DNA from 3 places in the Bradyrhizobium sp. USDA 327 genome. Region 3 is predicted to be linked to each of the others. Evidence: riboswitches for the same ligand, from Rfam matches in the RefSeq annotation. Region 3 holds a riboswitch; each other region holds the start of a gene.
What was found. A riboswitch is a leader RNA that binds a small molecule or an ion and turns the genes downstream of it on or off. The one in region 3 is predicted to bind cobalamin.
Positions count from the first base shown of each region.

Region 1: another riboswitch for cobalamin. It lies ahead of metE (5-methyltetrahydropteroyltriglutamate--homocysteine S-methyltransferase); the one in region 3 lies ahead of ABIA42_RS08575 (energy-coupling factor ABC transporter permease).
Region 2: another riboswitch for cobalamin. It lies ahead of ABIA42_RS00355 (transposase); the one in region 3 lies ahead of ABIA42_RS08575 (energy-coupling factor ABC transporter permease).

Region 1 is NZ_JBGCCW010000001.1:511,783-519,651, reverse strand. Features, by position in the region: gene metE (5-methyltetrahydropteroyltriglutamate--homocysteine S-methyltransferase) at 1,595-3,940, opposite strand; cobalamin riboswitch at 4,041-4,243, opposite strand; gene ABIA42_RS02215 (nodulate formation efficiency C protein) at 5,252-5,977, shown strand; gene ABIA42_RS02210 (hypothetical protein) at 6,532-6,882, shown strand; gene ABIA42_RS02205 (thermonuclease family protein) at 7,103-7,819, shown strand; gene ABIA42_RS02200 (carbonic anhydrase) at 7,828-7,869, shown strand, end outside.
Region 2 is NZ_JBGCCW010000001.1:71,743-79,611, reverse strand. Features, by position in the region: gene ABIA42_RS00365 (hypothetical protein) at 1-622, opposite strand, end outside; gene ABIA42_RS00360 (transposase) at 1,023-1,145, shown strand; cobalamin riboswitch at 1,383-1,585, shown strand; gene ABIA42_RS00355 (transposase) at 1,961-2,407, shown strand; gene ABIA42_RS00350 (hypothetical protein) at 2,809-4,224, opposite strand; partial or broken gene ABIA42_RS00345 (transposase) at 4,418-4,708, opposite strand; partial or broken gene ABIA42_RS00340 (hypothetical protein) at 4,766-4,840, opposite strand; partial or broken gene ABIA42_RS00335 (IS21 family transposase) at 4,904-5,082, opposite strand; gene ABIA42_RS00330 (hypothetical protein) at 5,164-5,970, opposite strand; partial or broken gene ABIA42_RS00325 (IS6 family transposase) at 6,259-7,066, opposite strand; gene ABIA42_RS00320 (hypothetical protein) at 7,050-7,466, shown strand; partial or broken gene ABIA42_RS00315 (hypothetical protein) at 7,486-7,709, shown strand.
Region 3 is NZ_JBGCCW010000001.1:1,892,750-1,900,618, forward strand. Features, by position in the region: gene ABIA42_RS08545 (cobalt-precorrin-6A reductase) at 1-231, opposite strand, end outside; partial or broken gene cbiE (precorrin-6y C5,15-methyltransferase (decarboxylating) subunit CbiE) at 230-1,412, shown strand; gene ABIA42_RS08555 (cobalamin biosynthesis protein) at 1,409-1,777, shown strand; gene cobM (precorrin-4 C(11)-methyltransferase) at 1,774-2,556, shown strand; gene ABIA42_RS08565 (cobyrinate a,c-diamide synthase) at 2,556-3,866, shown strand; gene cobA (uroporphyrinogen-III C-methyltransferase) at 3,863-4,594, shown strand; cobalamin riboswitch at 4,640-4,859, shown strand; gene ABIA42_RS08575 (energy-coupling factor ABC transporter permease) at 4,896-5,573, shown strand; partial or broken gene cobF (precorrin-6A synthase (deacetylating)) at 5,620-6,370, shown strand; gene cobT (nicotinate-nucleotide--dimethylbenzimidazole phosphoribosyltransferase) at 6,381-7,433, shown strand; gene ABIA42_RS08590 (histidine phosphatase family protein) at 7,440-7,869, opposite strand, start outside.

The DNA of each region.
Region 1 (7,869 bases), 1.4 Mb from region 3:
AATGTTGTCTTAGCCATGGGCGTGAGTTGCGCCTCAAATCAAGGCGCTGGTCTGTTGCAGAGAACGCGAGGCGCTCGCTGAAGCGCGAGTTCGGAGCATGTCGACAGGCGTCTGCGGCTGGTAGCGGTCACGAGCCACCGATCCCGGACGCGCACAACTTTTTGACAAGCATCAATGCTGCAGCGGCTGCCTCTGATAGAAGTGGTCTTCTAGTAAGGTCAGACGCACGGCAGACAGCAATGCTTGACGCCCATGATGCTTTCATGCCCGGGTACCCGCGGCCGTTCCTAGGACTGCTGCCAGACGCAGCCGCAGCCGCGCGGCGAGCCAATGACCGGCCACATGATAAATTGCGCCGACTTGCGATGGCATCTACTTTATCGGCCTGCGGGACGGCCCTGCTATGCGCTCAGAGCGAAGCTACGCCCATCTAAATGCGCGCGTGAGGAAGGCCACCCACACACAACCAACACGATGACGCCGGAGGACAAGGAGATGTGTCTCACCAACAAAGGACGTGACATGACAGACGGCCGGACCATTTACCCTGCCCGGGCCGGATTACTGGAGCTGCAGTCCAGTAAAACTGGTGCAGCACATCTACAAATATCAATGGCCGAGGCCTTGAGCTGATCCAAATCAATTCGACAAAAGCTCAGATGTCGTTTCCTGGCGCAGATCCAAATATTTCAGTTCGCGAGCGGATCATGTTCCGTCACAACAGCGCAAAGCCGATATCCCTCCGCCGCGGCTGACGCGATCGAGACGCGGGTCGTCCGAACGATATCGGCGTCGGCCTGTCCGCGCAGAACCCAAGCGATGTGCGCAGTGTTAACAAGGTATCTGAATTTGTCACCCCGCAGCTATGAACACCGGCCAGGATCTAATGATCTGACATGGGAGCAGCTTGGAAAGGCGCCGCCCTTCGATCAGGATCTGGAGATTGCCGTGATCGAGGGTAATTCAATTCACCGGGTGGTCTTTCCTTGCCGCCGGATCTTCGGCGGATGGATCAACGCGAATACCGGAGAGCAAATCGCGGTGCGGCCGACGCATTGGCGTATGTGGCCCGGATAGCGCCGTTATCCCAAATGGATTGGTGTGAGTTGGGGTACGGACTGCCTTCGCCGTCCTCTCTTCTGAAACTATCTCGTGGATCGAATGAGGGAGCCTGACGGCATCTCCGAGCGGACCGAATCCGCGCCGAGTGCCTTGCGGTGTCCGTCAAGCATTAGTTTTCTCATTGCTGTCGCGGCCGTTGCCAACGTGCCCATGAGCGACAAATCTCGGCGTAAATTTCCAAATCTCAACCTATACGGCCGCGTACCACGGCATGATTAGCTGCAATACACTTCTGCTTACATGGGTTGCAGATTTTCGGCGAATGTTGTCGCCGTGATCGAGCAGCCGGCAATTCTACCCCGGCCAACGAAACTAGCGCAACGCGTCACCGTCTTTTCTCCGAGACCGTACCTTCCCCGGTCCACGAAGTGGACCGGGCATCATGTCGGCGGCAATGGTAGCCTCGATATTGTGGAAAGCGCAAATCACCACAACCGAATTAGCTTTGTTGAGAACAGACCGGAGCTCGGGATCAACCGATTTGCGGATCGGATGCAGCGCGCAGTTCGCGCGCGGCAGCGACCATGTTGGTGAGCGCCGGCCGAACCTCCTCCCATTTGCGCGTTTTTAGGCCGCAGTCCGGATTGACCCAAAGCTGCGAATCCTGCAAACGCGTCCGAGCTAGCACCATCAGCTCCTTCATTTCGCCCGTCTCGGGGACGCGTGGAGAGTGAATGTCGTACACGCCCGGTCCGATTTGATTTGGATATTCGTACTTCCTGAACGCATCCAGTAGCTCCATTTTCGATCGCGACGTCTCGATTGAAATGACATCCGCATCCATTGCAGCGATCGCACCGATGATGTCGTTAAACTCTGAGTAGCACATATGTGTATGGATTTGCGTTTGATCGGTAACGCCCGATGAGCAGAGGCGGAAGCAATCTCCGGCCCAATCGAGATATGCCTTCCAGTCCGACCGGCGCAATGGCAATCCTTCGCGGAGTGCAGCTTCGTCGATCTGTATTATGGCTGCACCGGCATTCTCGAGATCGCGGACTTCATCGCGCATCGCGAGCGCAAGCTGACGGCAGACCTCGCTTCTAGGAATATCATCGCGAACAAACGACCAGTTCAGGATCGTCACCGGTCCGGTCAACATCGCCTTCATCGGCTTACCAGTTAGTGATTGCGCGTAGCGCCACCATTCCACGGTGATCGGCTTCGGCCGCACTACATCGCCAAACAGGATCGGGGGCCTAACGCAGCGCGAACCATAGGACTGAACCCATCCGTTCCTTGTAAATGCGAAGCCGGCGAGTTGCTCGCTGAAGTACTGCACCATGTCATTACGCTCGAATTCGCCATGCACGAGGACGTCAAGACCGATGTCCTCCTGCCAACGTACGGCGCGGGCTATCTCCTCTTTGAGGAACCTGTCGTATTGCTCCTCGCTCATCGCACCTCGCGCATGCGCCGCGCGAGCATTTCGCACCGCTGCGGTCTGCGGAAACGATCCTATCGTCGTGGTAGGAAAAGCCGGCAGTCCAAAGCGTTCCCTTTGGATCTCGGAACGACGGGCAAACGGGGTGGCGCGCTGGCGCATCGTCTGATCGATCGCCCTCATTCGGACAGCGACGTTGGCATTATGGATCTTCGGCGAGGTCCGGCGGGCAGTCGCGGCGCATTCCGACTCGGCAAGAGCTAGCCCAACATTCTGGTCGCCTGCGAGTACCCGCGCCAGGATCGCAAGCTCACGCATCTTCTGAACCGAGAAAGCAAGCCAGCTCTTGACGTCGGACGCGAGCCCGGTCTCGAGTTCAACATCGACCGGCACGTGAAGCAGCGAGCAGGACGGAGCGAGCTGTACACGGTGCCTGCCAAGCTTCGCAATCGAGGGCTTCAGCCGCTGACGGAGCGACGGCAAGTTCGACCGCCACACATTGCGGCCGTCGATGACACCGAGCGACATGACGAGATCACTTCGGCCGTCAGCAATGATCTGATCCAATAGTTCTGGCGCTCGAACCAAATCGACGTGCAGACCGGAAATTGGCAGGCTCAAGGCAGTATCCAGATTGTCGCCTAGGGCGCCGAAATAGCTCGCAAGCATGATCTTGATAGCGGGTCCCTCCTTTGCGAACCGGTTATAGGCGTGCAGCAACGATTGTCGCGCCGCCTCATCCAGATCAAGGACCAGGCAGGGCTCATCAAACTGAACCCAACTTGCCCCTCGTTTGGCTAATTCATGCAGAAGGTCGATATAGACAGGTATCAGATCATCGAGGAGAGAGAGGGGCTGGAACGCGCTATCGGTACTCTTGCCGAGCTTTAAAAATGTGACCGGCCCGATCAGGACAGGGCGGGTCTGAAAGCCAAGAGCCCTGGCTTCCTCATACTCTTCGACGGGTTTGCGAGAGCACAGTCTGAACGCCTGTCCCCGGTAAAACTCGGGAACCATGTAGTGGTAGTTGGTATCGAACCACTTGGTCATTTCCTGCGCGGGCACGCCAGATCCCCGCGTACTCTGGTCGCAACTCGCATCCTGATCGCCGCATTGCGATCCGCGGGCCATGGCGAAGTACGTCTGGAGCGAAACGGATTCTCCGCTCGAGGCGTAGATCTCCGGGATGGCGCCAACCATGACACTTGTATCAAGCACCTGATCATACAGCGAGAAGTCGTTTGACGGAATGATCGTGACGCCGAGCGATTTTTGACGAGCCCAGTTCGCTGCGCGTAGGCCGGATGCGTCTTCGTACAACTGCTGTTCACTAATCTTTCCAGACCAGTAGCTTTCTAGAGCGAGCTTGAGCTCACGCCTTGGGCCGATGCGTGGCGTTCCGAGCGTAGCAACTGGAAGAGAGAGAGGAGACATCGCGTTAACCCCTGTTGGGGACAAAGGCCATGGCGGACGCAGGCAGGAGAAGTCGCGCGTGCGACGGCTGCTTGGCGTACCACCGAGACACCCCGCCCGTGGACCAATATATTGTCGGGGCCGGTCTCCTGGCTTGCTGGTCATCGCTGCTGTCCGGCCTTCCCGAAGCCGTGCAGGCTTCAGTGACATCGTTGGACAGCGGCTCGCCACTTACAGTTGCGGGGGCAGCGCCGGCATTTGCACCGGCTTCCCTCTTAGCTCCGGATCAATGGGAACCGGAGAACCTCGACGACTTGGATTATCGGCACGAGAACTCTTCCGTCAACCTCTCAGATTATGTGCAAGCTAATCTGCGACATCTGCTAGCCGAATGACCGTGCATCTCTGTGACTTACCACCATCCAGAAACATTCTCTAATCAGAGATGTCATAATCAGACATATCCTTCTCAGATACCGGAATAGCATCCGGAGCTGCCTTGAGGCGGAGCCGCACGCTAGATCGATGAAAGGGACAGAAGCAGCCTTCCGGCGGGAGTACCGACGTTTCTATCAGAATGCTTTCGATGCGGCCTTGCGATTTCCAGAGTTTCGCCCAGCACCTCGGCTAGCCAGCTATTCTCTCAACTAAAGGATCTGCAGCGAATAGGCCAAGGCACGTGGCGGAATTTAGCAACATACGAGGCGAGGGGTTGATTTGCGTGCCACCCAGACTTCAAAGCCGGGATCAAGCCGGCTTGGTGCCGCTGGCAATCATGCAGCTCGAACGCCGGCGGCACGATAGCGAACCACACAGCTCAATAGCGGCAAACGCACTTCCGTCCATCAGGCATCCGGCATCGAGGCGTTCAACTCTTCTGCTAAATATCCGGTGCGGGACAAGGATGCACAAGCTGCGGCGGATACACTGAATAGGAACACCGAAAACGTGCAAAGGTCAGAAAGTCGACAAGAGCGACACAAACTCTGTGAAAATTTCCGCCTATTGCCTGGCACGAAGAATGCAGACCCTCGGCATGCCCAGTCTCCTCCTGCTGGGCAGGTCCAGCTCAGCCAACTGACGCAGTCGCTGTCGGGGAAGTTAGCTGCGCATGACATACAGGGAGCGCCTGATCGCGCGGGACAGCCAGCGGGTGCCACGTCGCATCCCGTAAACTTCTTGCGATGGCTCATAGCAGGTTCGAGGTTGCCTGCTTTACAAGATGTTTGGATGAAACGCGATAGGCCGAGGGTTATGAAGAGAATGTCTGGAAGACCCGCGCTATGGCTTTGCTTGGTCGGATTTTTAATCTGCCTCGCCTGGCCGGCTGCCATGAGCAATAATATTCGGGCCAGCGACAGCCCCCTTGTCGAACGATTGAAGTCAACTTGGCGAGCGCAAGATGGTGAGACGATAGAACAAATTATCTCCAATGTCTCGAAGGTGGCACAGTTCGTGCCTCAAATGTGGGGCGTTATTGAACTTGGCCAAAACGACTTTATTTTCGTTTCGTGGACCAGACACCGGGACAACAAATCGGACGAACAGTACGTTATCACCTGGAAGATCGCCCTCGACGGCACGTTTGAACTTGCGTCGACTTATGCGAAGCCGATGGAATTGGGCTGGCGCGCCCTGGCGCTCTCCCTGATCGCCAGTGAAGTCGCAGATGGCGAAAGGGACGCAAATCTTCGCTTTCTGCATGATCCGGCCAACTTCAACTTCGTGGCCACCCCGCAAGGCCGGCTCGGCGATCTTCTGCGGCAGGGCCGCTGTACTATCATTGAACCAGTTGGAGTGGACTACTTACCGAAGCGGAATGGCAAACCGGCCGAGACGGGTGACGTGTGGCGCGTTCTGCTCTTGGTGAATTGTAGTATCCAAGGACCACGTTATTTTGCACACAACGGGGTCATCACTTTCGAAAAGAGAGAAGGACAGGATTGGGAGCCACAATCCTCCTTTGCCAAGCGCATCGCGAAATTTGCCCCTGGCTCCTGGTTCCAACGCACCGAGCCAAATGAAGAGGAAGACTTAGGAGAGCGAAGGCCCGAGTAAACTGCCGCAGAGCAACATCGCGCCGCAGTTCCTCCATGGCCCAGTGCCTCGGACCGACTGCAAGACATACGCGCTCGGCACTTGCTTTGTTTTAGCTTCCGCAACGGTCCGGGTGCCTTTCTCGCAGCAGTCCGGCCCGTCGCAAGAAGGTCGGCCGCGCGATTGCGTTTGTTCCGCCTAGTGTCAGCGGCGCGCACGAGCTTGCGAGATGTGGTTTTCCCGCCTTCACTCCAGCCGGTGTGAGGACACCACTGTGCGTGAGTATAGCAACGTCGAAGGCACCAGGAACTGGGTGTGAGACGAAACCGGCGAGGAAGTTACCGGGAGACGTTCACCGGTAGCGACCCGGCATACCGCTGAGCGCTTGCGCATTTCCGAGCGCGCAGGCCGGGAAGCTCAGGGGCCGTACGCAAGAAAACGTCGAGGACCAGACTGGCTCGACCCTAGCTTAGCTGGCACCCATTCGTCTGCATGTCATCGATCCAGATTTCGAAGCATGGAAAACGCCTGTTTAACTCTGCTCCACCTGCCCAGGTCGACATCAACGATCAATCTTGCCGGGCGTAAGAAGGTTAAGTTATGCGCGGGCGTCTACCCTGAACTCCATTGCGTCTTCTTCTAAATCGGCCAGAGAAAGCCAGACCGATCTTTTTCACATCTTTTCGTGTGAAGTGCGAAATTTCATTGCAGAACCGTTGGCAGCGGCCATTTTGCCGATGGAAACCGTCGCCAACCAGACCAAGGTTGATGCTCCACGCCTGACTCCAGCGCGAGCCAGCGCTTCATCGTCGGCCACTTTTTTTTGCAAAGACAACGTTCCGGGGTTCGGGTTTGTTCAGCATCGCCAGTTCGGCGCCGCCCGCGAGGATCTCCCCTCAGGTGGAGAGAGTAAAGCGCGGTCCTAGTGAGAGAGCCGCTGATGCTCGAAGAATAGCGCCGCACGCCCCAAAGAAATCACTTGATCCTTACGCAGCGTCAGGCCGTAGGTTCGCGTTCCGGCGAAGCCCTCATAAAGCGCGTCGGAAATGCCGGCGGAATAACGGACGTAACGCTGTCAAGCAGTCGAATGTATCGGCACCGTGTCGTGCGTGAAACGTGGATCAGGAGCGAAAGGTTGTTGTCGGGATGAAGAACCGCGGAATTATGTTCGCATTGCTCGCTCTCGTCACATCTCCGGTCTGCGCCGCGACGTTCAGCGGTGCTCCGCGCATCCTCGACGGCAATACGATCGAGATCGACAAAACCAACGTTCGGCTCTCAGGCATCGAAGCTCCTGAGACGGACCAGATTTGTCTCGACGTCGAGGGCCGGAAATGGGCCTGCGGCGTAGCTGCTCGCGACGAGCTTATCAAGCATTCAAATGGGCGAACCTGGGATTGTCATACCCAGAGAGTCGATGAGTACAGACGAGCCCTCGGTAACTGCTTCATCGAAGGCGAGAATGTGAACGTCTGGATGGTACGCTCGGGCTGGGCACTATCGACTGCTCCATCTCACGCTGTCTATGAGTTGGCGGCAAGCACAGCCCATACGGGACTGTGGTCGGGAGCGTTCATCGCTCCCTGGGACTGGCCTCGCCGCAATAAGGGCACGATTATCGTCGGCGCGTGGTCGGTTCCGATCGACGCGCAGGAAGTACTGCTCGGATCCGTCCTGCTGTCGGAACCGCCGTCCCCCGAGTGCCTGATAAAAGGCACTGTCGAGCGCAGCGGCGAGCGGATCTATCACCTGCCAGGGCAAGCCAGCTACGAACTAATCGACATGACGAAGAAGCGTAGCGAACGCTGGTTTTGTAGCGAAGCGGAAGCCGAAGCCACCGGGTGGCGTAAGGCCGTGCGTTGAGGCGACACATGCATGCAGCCAATTCTCCAAATATGTACCATTTAACCAGG
Region 2 (7,869 bases), 1.8 Mb from region 3:
TCAGCCCAGCGATGCGGTCCGACAAGGACTGAGCCGCCATTTCGGCCACCTTCGACCGGTAGTCGCTCATCTCCCTCGATTGCGGGAATCCGTCCAGCAGCTGGCGCGCGCGGGCGCGACGTGCCACCGCCAGGACTTCACGATTGTTCTTCATGTAGTCTTCATACGCGCCCTCGGCCCTGTCTTTCGCGCTGTGTGCCCGGGTCGACGCATCCTGTGTCTCGGTCTTGAGCCGGTTTGCCGTCTTGACCTCCGCGGCTAGGCGCTCCAGATCGGCAACGAGCTTGGGATCGCGATTCCGCTTGGCGTCTTCGATATTTTTGCCGATTTCCGCCAGCTTGCGATCGAAAGCAGCCAATTCCTCGCCGCATCCAAAGCAGGTCAGGCCAGAGTCGCGGATGGCCTGGAATTGCGCGAACATGGCTTCGAACAGCCGTGCCTCATCCTCCGCGCGCCGGACATCTCCCGCCGATCCAGCAAGTTGCTGGAGCAATTGCTGCCGTTCGGCCTGAAGCTGTTGGCGCATCTGCTCCTTCCGACCGTCGACTTGCGCGATTTCGAGCAATCTCTCGTCGAGATTCCCGACGAAGAAGCCTTCGACTTCGTGGTTGGTCTCGTTCACCCTGACCCTAGCCGTAAGCAGGCTGCGCGCAAGCTTCTCCCCGCGGAGTACCATGACCTCTCGAATTCCGCGCTGTTCGACGCCATCGTCGCAATGGCGTTCTGCCTTGCAGATCGCGACGCGCGGTTCAGGGTCAGCGTGAAGTACCTCGCAGGGCTAACACCGGACATGCTCAGCACGACAGGCAGGGCGATCATAGGCGGACAAGCCGGCTTCGATACACTGTGCGAACGGTTGAGACATGTAAACGGCACCCGAGCCGGCCATCACGGCCGCATCAAAGAGCTGGGACATTTGGCTGGGCTTTCGACGTCGGAGTCGCCCCTCGATCCTCAGATCAGGTCGATCTTGCTAGAGAAGATCGAAACGAACATCGCAAATGCCGTCGAGGCGGAGTCTCTTGAAACTCGCTGCCCGTGTGGTCGAGACCACGAGCCGCATTCGCCTTGCGTTCGCCGCGGCATGTCCCGAAGCCGACCTGATCCGCGGCTTGCCCGGCGCGCTGCTGCCGCTCAGTCCTTGACCGGCGGGGCGTCCGCCCCCCGTTCGCCCAACTTATCCCTCAAGCGCGTTGCAAAGTACGGGTCGTCAGGCGGTGAAAAGCCGAAGGCAATCCTGTGCGCCTCGTCAGAGCAGATGTGCGGCCACATCAATCGGACTAGAAAAACGCACTCTCACGAATAGGACGGGCTAAACTGTCACATGTTGTGTCACTCAGCACTCGATTCACGCCCCTTGCTTGACTCGGTTATGAGGGGCCTTCAGTCTGGTTATCGGTAGCGCCGAAAGGCGTATCAAGGGAATACGGTGCGTCCTCACGGACAAGGCCGAAGCTGCCCCCGCAACTGTAAGCGGCGAGCCGACGACAGTTGGGCCATTGGGTTCGTTCGTTCGAACCTGGGAAGGTGGTCGGAGGCGTCAACCCGCGAGCCAGGAAACCTTGCTGCCGGTCGTGGTCATGGACTGACGCAGGGGCGGGGTGCTCCAAGACGTTGCAAAGCCGATCGAGATCTGCCGCATTCGGGGCGAACGGCTGCCGCTCACGGCGAATGTGCGTGACGGCTTTTTGTTTCGCCCGTGGTCATCACCGTTTTCATTTCAAACGTAGTAGCCGTGCCGGCGCGAGTTTCGGCGTCAACTTCAATCCTGCTCAAACAGCGCTGGCTGTCCGGGTCAGCATTGACGCTAGGAATCGTGCTGGCCTCGATCGCCGCAGCGGGATCGGCGTCCGCACAGCCTCCGCAACTGCTCAATCCGTGATTGTCTCCTCGGCCAATCCGTGGGGCAACACCGTCACCGCGGCAGCAGCAGCGGCGCGAGCGCGTACGCCTCTGGTACGTGGCCGCGACCCGGGCGCGCGACCTGCTGATCCTGCCTAGGCACTCCGCCGACCTGTCGGACAAGTGCTGGGCAAAGCTCGTCGATTTGGGCCTGGCTGGTCTCCCGGCGATCAACCCGAACGACGTCGGCACCGCGAAGGAAAGGAACGTCACGCCGCTAGAGAACGGGCAGACCCGCGAGACCTTCGCCGCCGAGGCGACCGCTATCTTCGATGTGCGCAAGACCGTGATCTGGCGTCGCCCGAGCCGGAGGGAACTTGATCAGGTGGACGAGCCAGAAGCGAAGATCGAAAGCGGGGAAATTCCGGAAACCGGCGCTGCGGAGCCTGCTGCCGTTCTCAGAAGTTCGACGCGTGGCACCATCCTTCACAAGCTAATCGAGGAGGTGCTGACCGGAGAAGCCTGCGACGCCAGGGCGGACTTGAAACGCGGGCTGCGGAACTGATCCGGCAGATGGGGCACGAACCGGCGGAGGATCCGAAGATGGGCATCAGCGCCGTCGAACTGACCGCCACGGTGCTGCGGACGCTCGCTCTTCCGGACGTCGTGACGCCGCGACCGCGTCTCGCCCCCGAGCTCCCGTTGTTCGGAAGCCAGACTCACGAAGGCGGCAAGGTCCTGCTCTCCGGACAGGTTGACGCGATCGCGTTCGACGAGGCCGGCGCCATCGACGCGGTCGTCGATTGGAAGAGCGACGTGGCTCCGGATGCGCCGAGCATCGGCCACTACAGACAGCAGATCGCCGACTATCGGAAGCAGACGAACCTAAGCGGGACAGGTCGTCGATGTGACTTGAGCCCCCGCGGCTGCTGCTCAGGATCCAAGCGCCGTCTCTGCCGGCCTGGTCTACCTTGCCGAGCTGCGGTTGCTCACGCTTGGCTGAGATCGAATCTGAAAGTTCTCCGCAGTTTCACGGATTTCGAAATTGATCGGTCCAGGTCGCCCGTCCGGAGTTCGGGCCCACAGGTATGCGGAGCCTTCATCCAGCACGATCGACTCGACCGAGAAGCCTGCACGCTTAACCAATCCGGCGAGATCGTCCGGCGGGATGAGGCCGTAGAAGGAATGGCCCCTAAGCGAGTCCATGAGGAAGCCGTTGCCGTATGGTTGACAATTCGGGAGATTCTGCATCCTTGTAAAATCAGAATTGCGATAGAGCGTCACAAACAAGCAAGTGCCGTTTGGCTTTAGCTTAGCTCTCATCAGTTGAACGATGCCAAGTCTCACGCTTGCCGATGGGATCACAGAAAGAACGTTTATGCAGAAGCCGCGGTCGTATCTCCGGTCATGGGAGGCAAACTGACCCACGGTGAGGGCGTGGACGTGATTTGATTTGCCGACGTAATCGCGGATGGTGGTCGAACGACCGCGGATCATTTGACCCCTTGAAAGCTGCACTTCCGAATCCACCAACGCAAGTTCGCCGGTGGTTTTGGCTATTGCCCGTTCGTAACGCAGTTTGCCGCAGCCAAAGTCGAAGCTGGAATGAATTGGCTCGAGACGCGAGATCAGCTTCTTAAGATAGGCCCAACTCTGTGTTTCCGGCTTGGCTGCGTTTTCGCTCCGGACGATGATATCCTTCCCGATCTTGTACCACATCAGATGGCCGCCTCTGTGAATGCTTGGCGGTTGCCTGCACTTGCCTCGGCATTCCCGGCTATCTGTTGGATCTGGGGATCCGCCCTTCGTTCCAGCAATCCATACCGAAGATGCATAAATAGAAGCGCGGCCATCGAGGCGGTCCAAAAAATGATCAGAAACCAAGCTGCCCTGGCGAAGGCGGATAAGACCGCGAAGCCTGTGAGTATGAAGAGCCACTCCAAGGCAACCCAATATGTGCCAAGCCTCCAATGCGCTTTCGATGTCGTGCTTGTCGACGAGCGGATGTTCGCTTCGGCTGGACGCGTATTTGTAGAACGTCGCTCTCACGAGGGGATGGCGGTCGCGTTTGAGATTTGCCACCTGACGGGCCGACATCTGCGCACCCGACATGACAGCCAGAGGGAGAAGGATGTTAGCGCGGTCGAACCTCGCCCTGATCTTAAATATGTCCGAAATCCGATCATGGAATCGGGTGACCCTGCTGAAGATGAGCACCAGCAAAGCAAGCGCGAAGCCGCCCACGTTCACCTCAGGAGCTTTAATAGCCGTGGCGAATTCCTTGACGCCGGGCAGATGCTCAACTCGCAAGAAAAGACCGTTAATCCAAGGATCGTACCTCACCAGGAACGAGCAGGCTAAGGTCAGCCAGAAATCCGCCAAAGCGTTCTTCTAGAGCATCTCAGAATAGTTCTTCGGCCCGAAGAAGGGCATCAGAACGCGAAGGATCGAATCCATGCCGCCCCCGAGGTTGTTAAGACCGGTCCATAAACGGCTTGATTGAGTCAGAAAAGTAGCCGACGGTCAACGGATAAGGTGATGGCCGAAGGGAGGAAACACCCTCCCTCGGACGCTTCCCGAGTCGAGTAGCGATCCCATATTCAAGGCAAAAAGCGCGCATCTGATTTATGAGGCACGTCCGTTGCGAAATCATCCTATCGCGAACACGATGCAGCGCTTGCAGGTCAATGTGTTCGGGCGACCGTATTTCGACGAAGCGCATTGTTGGTCGCGTCACTGCTTCCGCGATCGCTGCGGCATCGATGATGTCACTTTTGTTGGACTTTACATAAGGCTTGACGAATTGAGCCGGAATAATGCGGACGGTATGCCCCATCGCGGCGATCTTGCGTGCCAACCATTGCGAGCTGGCCTTCCAATTGTAGATCGTCGCTTCGGAGACCCCGTGCTTGCGAGCTAGGTCGGCCGTCTTCGCCCCGGCCTCATGCGCCTTCGACACTGCGATAATCTGCTCTTCCGTGAACCTTGCTCGCTTCATCTGTCCGTCCTTCTTCGGGGCGGACTCTGAATCCTTCTGGAGGAAATGCTCAGTGGCAGGTCACGCCAACGAAAAGAAGCGTTGGTTGCGCAGCCGCGCCAAAATCCATCGCTGCGCGACTTGCACCGCAACTTCGACCTTTGCCTTATCTTTTGGGCGCCGCGGCCGGGCTGCGAGATGGCCGTGCCGTAATGGCTTGCCATCTCGGCATAGGTTCGGTTGAGGCCGGGATCGTGGCGGTCGGGATGTGAGCGGCAAGCCAAGGCCGTCAGTCAGCGTGGCTCATTGGCATAGCGCAGCTCACCTTACCGCCCGCGCGGACTTCACTTCGAAGTCACGGACCAGTTGTTGAAATTGAAGTTCTTTCCCCCCGGGGACGAGGTAATCTCGACGCCGTATTGGACGCTACCGACGTTTATGTCGCCAAAGTACCCCTTCGACTTGATCCACTGCAGGATACTCTTGATGTCCACTGTCCCGCTGTTGGTCTTCGAAGTGCGCAGCAATGAGATGACCTTGTGACCATCGGAGCCTTCGCCTTCAAACACGTTCCAAGTCGCCCCGCCTACATTGACATTGCTGTAGACCGGAATCGCCGCACCGGAAGGGGCATAATGATATGAAATGGGCTTAACGTTGCCGCTCCCGTCCGAGTTTCCGGTGTAGTTTGTCCAGAGCATTATCTCATGTCGGTCTGAGCTGTCCCAGATATCGTAGGCGACATCCCAGGCGCCGCCAGTGGGAACTTCCTGATTGAAGCTCGAGCTCAGAGTGTTGATTGAGCTGAGCGGTTTCCCGATATTGAAAGCCACGTGCGGATAGCTCTTGATGCCAGGAGTATTGGGCTGGTTCGACCACACGCTCCACCGGTTGGCTGCACTCACCGAAATCGTCTGAGGCCCAGGGTGCGGGCCCCATACGTCGTTGTTCCAAGAGTAGCCATCGCGTGAAAAGCTTCCGTATGGAGCGCTCGAACGCCAAATCGGCGTCTGTGCCGACACAGGCCCGGCAGATGATAATGACCGGGCTTCATTCGCGGCCTGCCTAAATAGATCATGATCCTCCTGTGTCCGGACGTAACCCGTTGGAGACCCTTGCGCGCCGGCACCGCTTATCCGATTGGAATCCATAAAGCTCTCCTTTCTGATAACAAAATCTCCTGCAGATCCACTAGCGGGCCCCCTAGTTCAGCATGGGCGGCATCGGCATCTAGAGACCGGGCTTGAATGCTAGGAAGGTTGGCTTTCGAGAAGCTGACGAGCTCGGGAAGAAGGGTGGACCCGCGCCCGGATTTGCCGTCTTTCGGATGACAGCAGCCTGGCTGAGACAGTGGCAACGATTGTCCGTCGTCAGACAATTTGAGACTGATCAGGCTTTTCGAGAAGGGAGGCTCTGGCTCATCAGGGGGCATCGTCAACTTAATCGACCGCCGAGCCGAAGGAGGCGATTCTCAGAGGTCGAGAGTCGGCGATAGCGCTTGTCATGGAGATCTCGCGCCAAGTCGCAAAGGCTCGCTCGCGCGAAGCACGACGGAAGTCGGCGGTGGCGGCGCCGGGATAGGGGATGTGGAAAAGGTTCGCGACCTGATCGTGAACGGACAGAAACCGTTGAGCCTGACGGGACGATTTGAAGCGCGTCATGATCCGCTCGCGTCGCCGCGTCGGCTGATGAGAATTCTCGGCCCGATTGTTGAGAGCTTTGTGCTGGCGATGTTCGACGTGTAAGCCCATCTTCGCCCTCGCAGCGCCGTACGAACGCAGCTTATCCGTGATCATAACGCGCGGCGGCGTGCCGGCGGATTTCAAGAGCTTCTTCATGAGCCGCTGCGCAACGCGCGAGTTTCTTCGGCGCTGGATCAAGACGTCAGGAACGAAGCCATTCTGGTCGACAGCGCGCCAGAGCCAATGTTGTTCGCCCGCGATCGAGATAACGACTTCGTCCAGATGCCATTTGTCACCGCGAGGGGGAGTGCGCTGGCGGATCCGATCGGAGAACGGCTTGCCGAATTTCCGTCCCCACTGGCGCACGGTTTCATAGGTCACGCCAATGCCACGCGCCGCCAGCATTTCCTCGACCATCCGCAAGCTTAAGGGAAGCCGGAAATATAACCAAACGGGATAACTGATCACTTCCGGTGCGATGGCGGCGATAAAGAGGGTCCCGGGCGGTCTGCCGGTCGTCTACCCCTCCGCCGCTCCAATTCGTTAATTTGACGGTACCATTCAATGGACTGTCCCTGTCGAAGGTTGCGGCCGATCTTGCGGCGCACGCCGTCAACGGCTGGCCGCCGGAGGTCATCAACGATTTCGGCAATCTCGGCTTTGTCCGACCTGCTGGCATCGTGTTTCTCAGCAACTTATTCGCATGGATGAGCGCTCATCAAACCAAAATCACGCTCACCAACCTCAGGGGCAAACGCCGTCAGGTTTCTGGACGACTCCCTGTTCTTCGAGCAGCATTGCGGCGCAAAGTTTCGCCCGGATGCCTCACCACGGTCGACAACGCGACCACTGATGAGGATCGCTCATCAGCGATTGCCATGGCTGGCTGGAACACAACCTTGCTCCTTGGCTGGCTGCGCGCCTGTCGATCTCTCCCGCGAGCGGCGTGTACAACCGGCCGGTAGCCGCCATGCCCATCTGATCGCGGGCATCTGGACCGGGTTCAAGGGCGACCGGGGCACCAAGTCCAAGCCGGCCCCCGGCCCTCACCTCGTTTATGGCTTCCTGACGACCGATGAGGAGCGCGACGTATGGATGCGCGCGCCGCGCGGGATGAAGCAAAGGCATTGCAGCGGCCGTTGCCGGATGATGCGCTGAAGATCGTGATGCGCGGCGCGGATAAGGAAGATCAGCCAACAGCAGGGTAGCGATGCTTTAGCGCCGCAATCGGTATGGTGTTATGGGGACAAGAGGTCTGATGTTGTTCAAATCGCCAACAACGGCCGTGCTCATCATCAGCGCACGCCGATGGCCGAAGCGTTGCATTTCTGCAGGGCGCGGCGTTCGGCATTGCTGCGAACTGCCCGA
Region 3 (7,869 bases):
AGCCGCGAAGGGATGCGTCGCGTCGATCACATGCGTGATATTTTCACGACGAATGTAGTCGGCCAGCCCGCTCACGCCACCGAAACCGCCGATGCGGGTCGGCAGCGGCTGGTCGGCCGGCGCGCGGGTGCGGCCGCCATAGGAATAGACGGCGTCGATGCCGGCGCGCGCGACCTCCGCTGCGAGCAGGCTCGCATCGGTCGTTCCGCCCAGAATGAGGGCGCGCGTCATGTCTGATCCCTGGCTGACCATCATCGGTATCGGTGAAGATGGCCTTGCCGGGCTGTCCGAGGCAAGCCGAAAGGCGCTTGCCGAGGCTGAAACCGTCTTCGGCGGTGAGCGCCATCTCGCGCTTGCGGAGGTTGGCAGCCGCGGCCGCCCGTGGCCGGTGCCGTTCGACGCAAAGATCGTGCTGAGCTGCCGTGGCCGGCCAACGGCGGTGCTCGCCTCCGGCGATCCGTTCTGGCATGGCGCCGGCGCGAGCCTCGCCGAGACACTCGGTGGCGACGAGTGGATCGCGCACCCTGCGCCGTCGACATTCTCGCTTGCGGCCGCGCGGCTGGGCTGGCGCCTCGAGTCCGTGACGTGCCTCGGCCTTCATGCGGCGCCGTTCGAGCGTCTCATGCCGCATTTGGCGCAAGGCGCACGCATCATATGCCTGGTGCGCGACGCAGCGGCGGTCGGCGACCTCGCGAAGTGGCTGACGCAACGCGGATGGGGGCGCCTCACTCCTGTGGACTCTCGCTGCGCTTGGCGGCCCGCGCGAAAGCATCGACCAGCATCGCGCCGATCTCTTTGCCGCGGATATTGCCGGCAATCTGGTTGCGGTGGCGGTGGAGGCGCGGGGAGGCCAGGGTATTTCCCGCAGTTCGGGATTATCGGACGATCTCTTCGTCCATGACGGCCAGATCACCAAGCGGCCGGTGCGTGCGCTCGCCCTCTCGGCGCTGGCGCCGCGGCCCGGCGAACGGCTGTGGGACGTCGGCGCCGGTTCGGGTTCGATCTCGGTGGAGTGGGGGCTGTGCGGTGGGACGGCCACGGCCATCGAGCTGCGCGAAGATCGCGCCGCGAACATTCGCAGCAATGCAGCCGCGTTCGGATTGGCGCATCGGATCGTCATCGTTTCCGGGAAGGCGCCCGAAGCGCTTGCTGCGCTGGAGCCGCCGGATGCCGTCTTCATCGGCGGCGGCCTCGATGGCGCGATGTTCGATGCCGTCTGGGCGCGCCTCTTGCCTGGAGCGCGGCTCGTTGCACATTCAGTCACGCTGGAGACGGAAGCGCTGCTCGCCGAGCTGCACCAGCGCCATGGTGGCGAGCTGATGCGGGTCGAACTGGCGCATGCCGCCTCGCTCGGCCGCTACCGATCCTGGGAAGCGACGCGGCCGGTGGTGCAATGGAGTGCGGTCCGATGAAGGTCGCAGGTCTGGGATTCAAGAGCAACGTGACGGTCGCCTCGTTGCGCGAGGCGCTCGCGACGGCCGGCGGCCCCGAAGGTCTTGCGGCATTTGCGACCGTCAGCGACAAGGCCGACGCGGAGGCGCTGAAGCAGCTCGCGCGTGAATGCGGCATACCGATCAAGGCCGTTCCGGCCGACAGGCTGGCCGGCATCGACACGCCGACGCAGTCAAAACTCGTCGCGGAAAAGTTCGGGACGGGATCGCTTGCCGAGGCCGCGGCGCTCGCTGCGGCCGGTCCCCGCGCGCGGCTGATTGCGGCGCGGGTTGTCTCGCAGGATCGCACCGCGACCGCCGCGATCGCCGAAGGAGACGGCGCATGACGGTGCATTTCATCGGCGCCGGCCCGGGCGCGCCCGATTTGCTGACGCTGCGCGGCCGCGATCTGATCGCGGCCTCTCCGGTCTGTCTCTATGCCGGCTCGCTGGTGCCGGAGGGGGTGCTGGCGCATTGCCCGCCGGGGGCACGCATCGTCAACACTGCGCCGCTGTCGCTCGACGAGATCATCGCGGAGATCGCCGCCGCGCATGCGGCAGGCAAGGATGTCGCGCGGCTGCATTCCGGCGACCTCTCGATCTGGTCGGCGATGGGCGAGCAGCTTCGCCGCCTGCGCGCGCTCGGCATTCCCTATTCGGTGACGCCGGGCGTGCCGTCCTTCTCGGCTGCCGCGGCCGCGCTGGGGGCCGAGCTGACGCTGCCCGGTCTTGCCCAAACGGTGGTGCTGACGCGCACGCCGGGGCGGGCCAGCGCGATGCCCGAAGGCGAAAAGCTCGCCGCATTCGCAGCGACCGGCGCGGTGCTCGCGATCCATCTGTCGATCCACCTGCTCGACAAGGTCGTTGCCGAGCTCACGCCGCATTACAGCGCGGACTGCCCGGTCGCGATCGTCTGGCGCGCGAGCTGGCCGGACCAACGCATCGTCCGCGCGACGCTCGGCACTCTTGATGCGGCTGTGGGCGGCGAGATGGAGCGCACCGCGCTGATCCTGGTCGGCAGGACGCTTGGCGCTGCGGATTTCGACGAGAGCCGTCTCTATGCCGCGGACTACGACCGCCGCTATCGGCCGGTCGGTGCCGAGCCGCGTTTTCCGGAGGCATCGTGATGGCCGCAGGGCTCGTCATCTCCGCGCCGGCCTCCGGTGTCGGCAAGACGACGCTGACGCTGGCGCTCGCCCGCGCCTGGCGCAATCGCGGAATGAACGTGCAGTGCTTCAAGAGCGGGCCGGACTATATCGATCCCGCGTTCCACGCCGCCGCGACGGGCCGCGCCTCCGTCAACGTCGACAGCTGGGCGATGGATCGCGGAGCAATCGCGCATCTCGTCAGCCGCGGTGCCGACGCCGATATCGTGCTCGCCGAGGGCTCGATGGGCCTGTTCGACGGCGTCGCCGCACGCGGTGTCTCCGGCACCGGCGCCACCGCAGACATTGCGGAGATGCTGGGCTGGCCGGTGGTTCTGGTGATCGATCCTTCGGGGCAAGCGCAGACGGCGGCGGCGATCGCCGCAGGCCTTCGCGATTATCGGGCCGGCGTGCGGCTTGCCGGCGTCGTGCTCAACCGCGTCGCCAGCCCGCGTCATGAAGATCTCGTGCGGCGTGCGCTCAACGAGGCCGGCATCGCCGTGTTCGGCGCGCTGCCGCGTCATGCCGAGATCAGCCTGCCGAAGCGGCATCTCGGCCTGGTGCAGGCCGAGGAGCGGGCCGAGATCGGCCAGCTGATCGACGAGGCCGCACGCTTCGTCACCGAGCATGTCGATCTCGATGCCGTGCTGCGGTCGGCGGCTCGCTGGTCGCCGCAACCTGCCGCGAACGGTCTCAACGTCGCGCCACCGGGGCAGCGCATTGCGCTCGCCCGCGATGCGGCTTTCTCCTTCGTCTATCCGCACATGCTGGAGGCCTGGCGCACGGCGGGCGCCGAGATCTCGACATTCTCGCCGCTTGCCGATGAAGTGCCTGACGCGAGCGCCGACGTCTGCTGGCTTCCTGGCGGCTATCCCGAGCTGCACGCCGGCAAGCTCGCGGCCAATGCGCGCTTTCAAAGCGGCCTGCGTGCCTTCGCCGAGACACGGCCGGTGCACGGCGAGTGCGGAGGCTACATGGCTCTGGGCACGGGCCTCACCGATGCCGACGGCCTCCGTCATGAGATGACGGGCCTGCTTGGCCTCGAGACCAGCTTTGCCAAACGCCGCATGCATCTGGGCTATCGTCTCGCCGAACTGGTTGCGCCGATGCCGGGGCATCAGCCCGGCGCACGCCTGCGCGGTCACGAGTTCCACTATTCGACGATCGTCGCGCAGCCGGATGCGCCGCTGGCGGTCGTGCACGATGCGACGGGCGCCGCCATGGCCGAGACCGGCTCGCGGCGCGGCCACGCCACCGGTACGTTCTTTCATCTGATCGCGGAGGACCGGTGAGAGGATTCGTGTCGTTCATTTCCGCCGGCCCCGGCGATCCCGAGTTGCTCACGGTGAAGGGCGCCGCGCGGCTGCGCGAGGCCGACGTCGTGCTCTATGACGACCTCGCCTCCGGCGCGATTCTGGATCTGGCGCGGCCCGGCGCCAATCTCGTCGCGGTGGGAAAACGGGCAGGGCGGCCCTCGACCAAGCAGCACCACGTCAACCGTCTCCTGGTCGACTATGCCGCGACAGGCGCGCGCGTGGTGCGGCTCAAGTCTGGCGATGCCGGCATTTTCGGCCGGCTCGAGGAAGAGCTGGAAACGCTGCGCGAAGCCGGCATCGGCTACGAGATCGTACCCGGCGTCACATCCGCCTGTGTCGCCGCCGCCCAGGCCGGCATTCCCCTGACCCGTCGGCATACCTCCCGCCGGGTGCAGTTCATCACGGGGGCCGACGTCAGCGGCGAGCTGCCGTCCAACCTGAACTGGGCGGCGCTGGCCGATCCCGAGGCCACGACCGTGGTCTATATGGGCAGGCGCACCTTTCCGACGCTTGCGGCGAAATTGATCGCGCAGGGGCTCGCTCCGAACACGCCCGCACTGTTTGCCGAATCCCTCGGTCGTCCTGACGAGCGGCTGGTCCGCACCACCATTGCCGAGCTCGCCGAGCAGCTTGCGCGGGGCGGCGCCGCGTCCACGGCGGCCGTGATCCTGTTCGGCGCGCTGGCAGGGGATTATCCGTCATGACGGCGGCGGTCGCCCTTCGCCTCTTGACGCCCGGCTCGCGAAAGGCGCACACAGGAGGGGCATGGTGCTCGACGCGGCGCAAAGCGCCGGAGCATAATCGGGAATGGGGGTGGGCGGACCCAGTTGCGGCGCCCAAAACCCCAGCCGCCCCCGCGACTGTAAGCGGTGAGGGGCTCCGAATCGCCACTGGGCCGCAAGGTTCGGGAAGGCCGGAGAACCCAGTGAACCGCGAGCCAGGAGACCGGCCCTGCACGTTTTGAGACCAAGGCCGTCGGGTGTGACGGCAGGAAGGAATTGAGCCATGCATATCGAACCGGGAATCGTCACGGGCGCCAAGCTCGTATTGAGTTACGCAACCGGCATCGCCGCAGGCGGCGTTGCGCTGAAGCTGGCGGCCGAAACCGTCCGCACGCAGGGCGTCGGCTCGTTTGCCGCGCGCACGCTCGCCACCACGGGCCTCGTCTTCACCTTCTTCCAGGTCCTGCCGCACTTCCCGGTCGGCGTCTCCGAAGTGCACTTCATCCTCGGCTCGACCTTGTTCCTGCTCTTTGGTGCTGCGCCCGCCGCCTTCGGCCTCGCATTTGGCCTGCTGCTCCAGGGTCTGTTGTTCGAGCCCGCTGACCTGCCGCAATACGGCATGAACGTCACCACGCTGCTGGTGCCGCTGTTCGCGATCCAGGCCATCGCCACGCGCATCATTTCGCGTAACACCGCCTATGTCGATCTGAAGTACGGTCAGGCGCTGGCGCTGTCGACGACTTATCAAGCGGGTGTTGTCGCCTGGGTGGCGTTCTGGGCGCTCTACGGCTCCGGTTTTGCCATGAGCAACCTCGCCAACATCGCGACCTTCGCGGCCTCCTACGCGCTGGTCATCGTGATCGAGCCGCTGGCAGACCTCGCAGTGCTGGCGCTGGCGAAGTCGCTGCGCGGCGTCACCGCGCCCGGCCTCGTCACTCCGCGCCTGCACAACGGCGCCTGAGAGACAAGCGAAAGGGCGGCCCTGATTGCCGCCCGTCGCGCTCGCGATGCTCACGCTCTCCCTGATAGGCATCGGTTGCGGCGATCCCGAGCAGCTCACGCGCGCCGCGATCGCTGCCATCAGCGCGGCCGATCTCGTCATGATCCCCGCGCAAGGGGGCTGCAAAGTCCGATCTCGCCGATCTCAGGCGAACGATCTGCGCGGACGCGCTCACCAGCGACAAGACGGTCATCGCCGAATTCGACCTTCCCGTGCGCGACACCGGTGAAGCCGATTACCGCAAGGGCGTAGACGATTGGCACGAGGCGGTGGCTGCGGTCTGGTCGCAGACGATCGCGAGGCATCTCGATGGTGACGGCAAGGTTGCGCTGCTGATCTGGGGTGATCCGTCGCTCTACGACTCCTCGCTGCGCATTGCACGGCGATTGAATCCGTTGCCGAAGATCGAGGTCGTGCCCGGCATCACCTCGATCCAGGCGCTGTGTGCGGCGCATGCGCTGCCGCTCAACGACATCGGCGAGCCGTTCCTGGTCACGACGGGGCGGCGCTTGCGTGAAGACGGCTGGCCGCAAGGTGTCGATACCGTGGTGGTGATGCTCGACGGCGGCACGGCGTTCCAGTCGCTCGATCCAGCGGGGCTTCATATCTGGTGGGGCGCCTATCTCGGCATGCCCGACCAGATCATCATGTCCGGCGCACTCGCCGAGATCGGCCCTCGTATCGTCGCGCTGCGGCAGGAGGCGCGCGAGCGGCACGGCTGGATCATGGACAGCTACATTCTCAAGCGCAGGGCGTAAGCGAGGCAGCATGCTTCCCGAATGGGTTTACCGGAACTGCCCCGAGGTCTCCGCGGTCCATCGCGAGGCCGCTATTGCGCGGCAGGCGCAACTGACGAAGCCGACCGGCGCGCTCGGCCGGCTCGAGCAGCTCGCGATCGAGCTTGCGGGCCTGCAGGCGACCGAAGAGCCGCACGCATTGCGGGTGCCGATCATCATCTTCGCCGGCGATCACGGCATCGTCGCGCAGGGCGTGTCAGCCTATCCGCAAGCCGTGACGATCGCGATGATGGCGAATTTTGCCTCAGGCGGCGCGGCGATCTCGGTGCTGGCGCGTGAACTGGGTTCGAGCCTGGAGGTGGTCGACGCCGGCACGCTGGCCCAGGCGCAGATGGCGGGAATCGTCACCGACAAGCCGCGCAGCGGCACGCGCGATTTCAGCGTCGAGGCTGCGCTCACGCCCTCGGACCTGGCCTTTGCCTTCGAGGCCGGCCAGCGTGCGGTGGTGCGCGCAAAGGCCAGTCAGCCAGATCTCCTGATCTTCGGTGAGATGGGCATCGGCAACACCACGACCTCAGCGGCGATCGCGGCGAGCCTGCTTGGCGTGAGCGCCGGGGAGATCGCGGGCAGCGGCACCGGCGTCGATGCGGCCGGCCGCGCGCACAAGGCACGCGTGATCGATGCGGCGATCGCACGCCACGGTGTCGCTGGAGCGTCGGTCGAGCAGATCCTGTGCGCCGTCGGCGGCCTCGAGATCGCGGCGATCTCAGGAGCGATCATTGCGGCCGCGCAAGCCCGTATTCCCGTGTTGATCGACGGCTTCATCGTGTCCGTCGCGGCCCTGGCGGCGGCGCGTCTCAATCCGTCCTGCCAGCCGTTCCAACTCGCCTCGCATCAATCGGCGGAGCAGGGGCATCGGCTGGTGTTGCGCGCGCTGAACGTTCAGCCGCTGATCAGCCTCGATCTCAGGCTCGGCGAGGGATCGGGCGCGGCCATCGCGCTGCCGCTGGTCCGATTGGCCTGCGCGCTTCACAACAGTATGACGACCTTCGCGCAGGCCAACGTGCCGGATCGCCCGGCCTGATGCGGCTCAAGCCAGGCGCTGGTTGACGGAGACGACACGCCAGCCCGCCGCGAGGCGGTCGATCCGGGTCAGCGACAGCGGATCGATCACGAAGCGCAAGGCGGCCTGCGGCGTCAGGTCCAGTGCGATGCAGAGCGCGGCGCGGATGGTGCCGGAATGCACGACGAGCGTTGCCGATCCGGCCCCGATCCGCGACAGACCTAGCCGGACGCGGGCGATCTGATCCGCAAAGCTTTCGCCGTTCGGCGGCCGTCCGTGCGCCGGATCGTGCCAGAACTGCGCGTAAGTCTCGCCACCGGTCGCGGCGAGCTCGTCATGCCGGCAGCCGGTCCAGTCGCCGAAATCCTGCTCGCGGAATTCGCTGACCAATTCCGGTTCGAGCCGCAGTGCGCGCGCGGTCTCGACCGTACGCCGCGACGGACTGGCATAGGTGGTG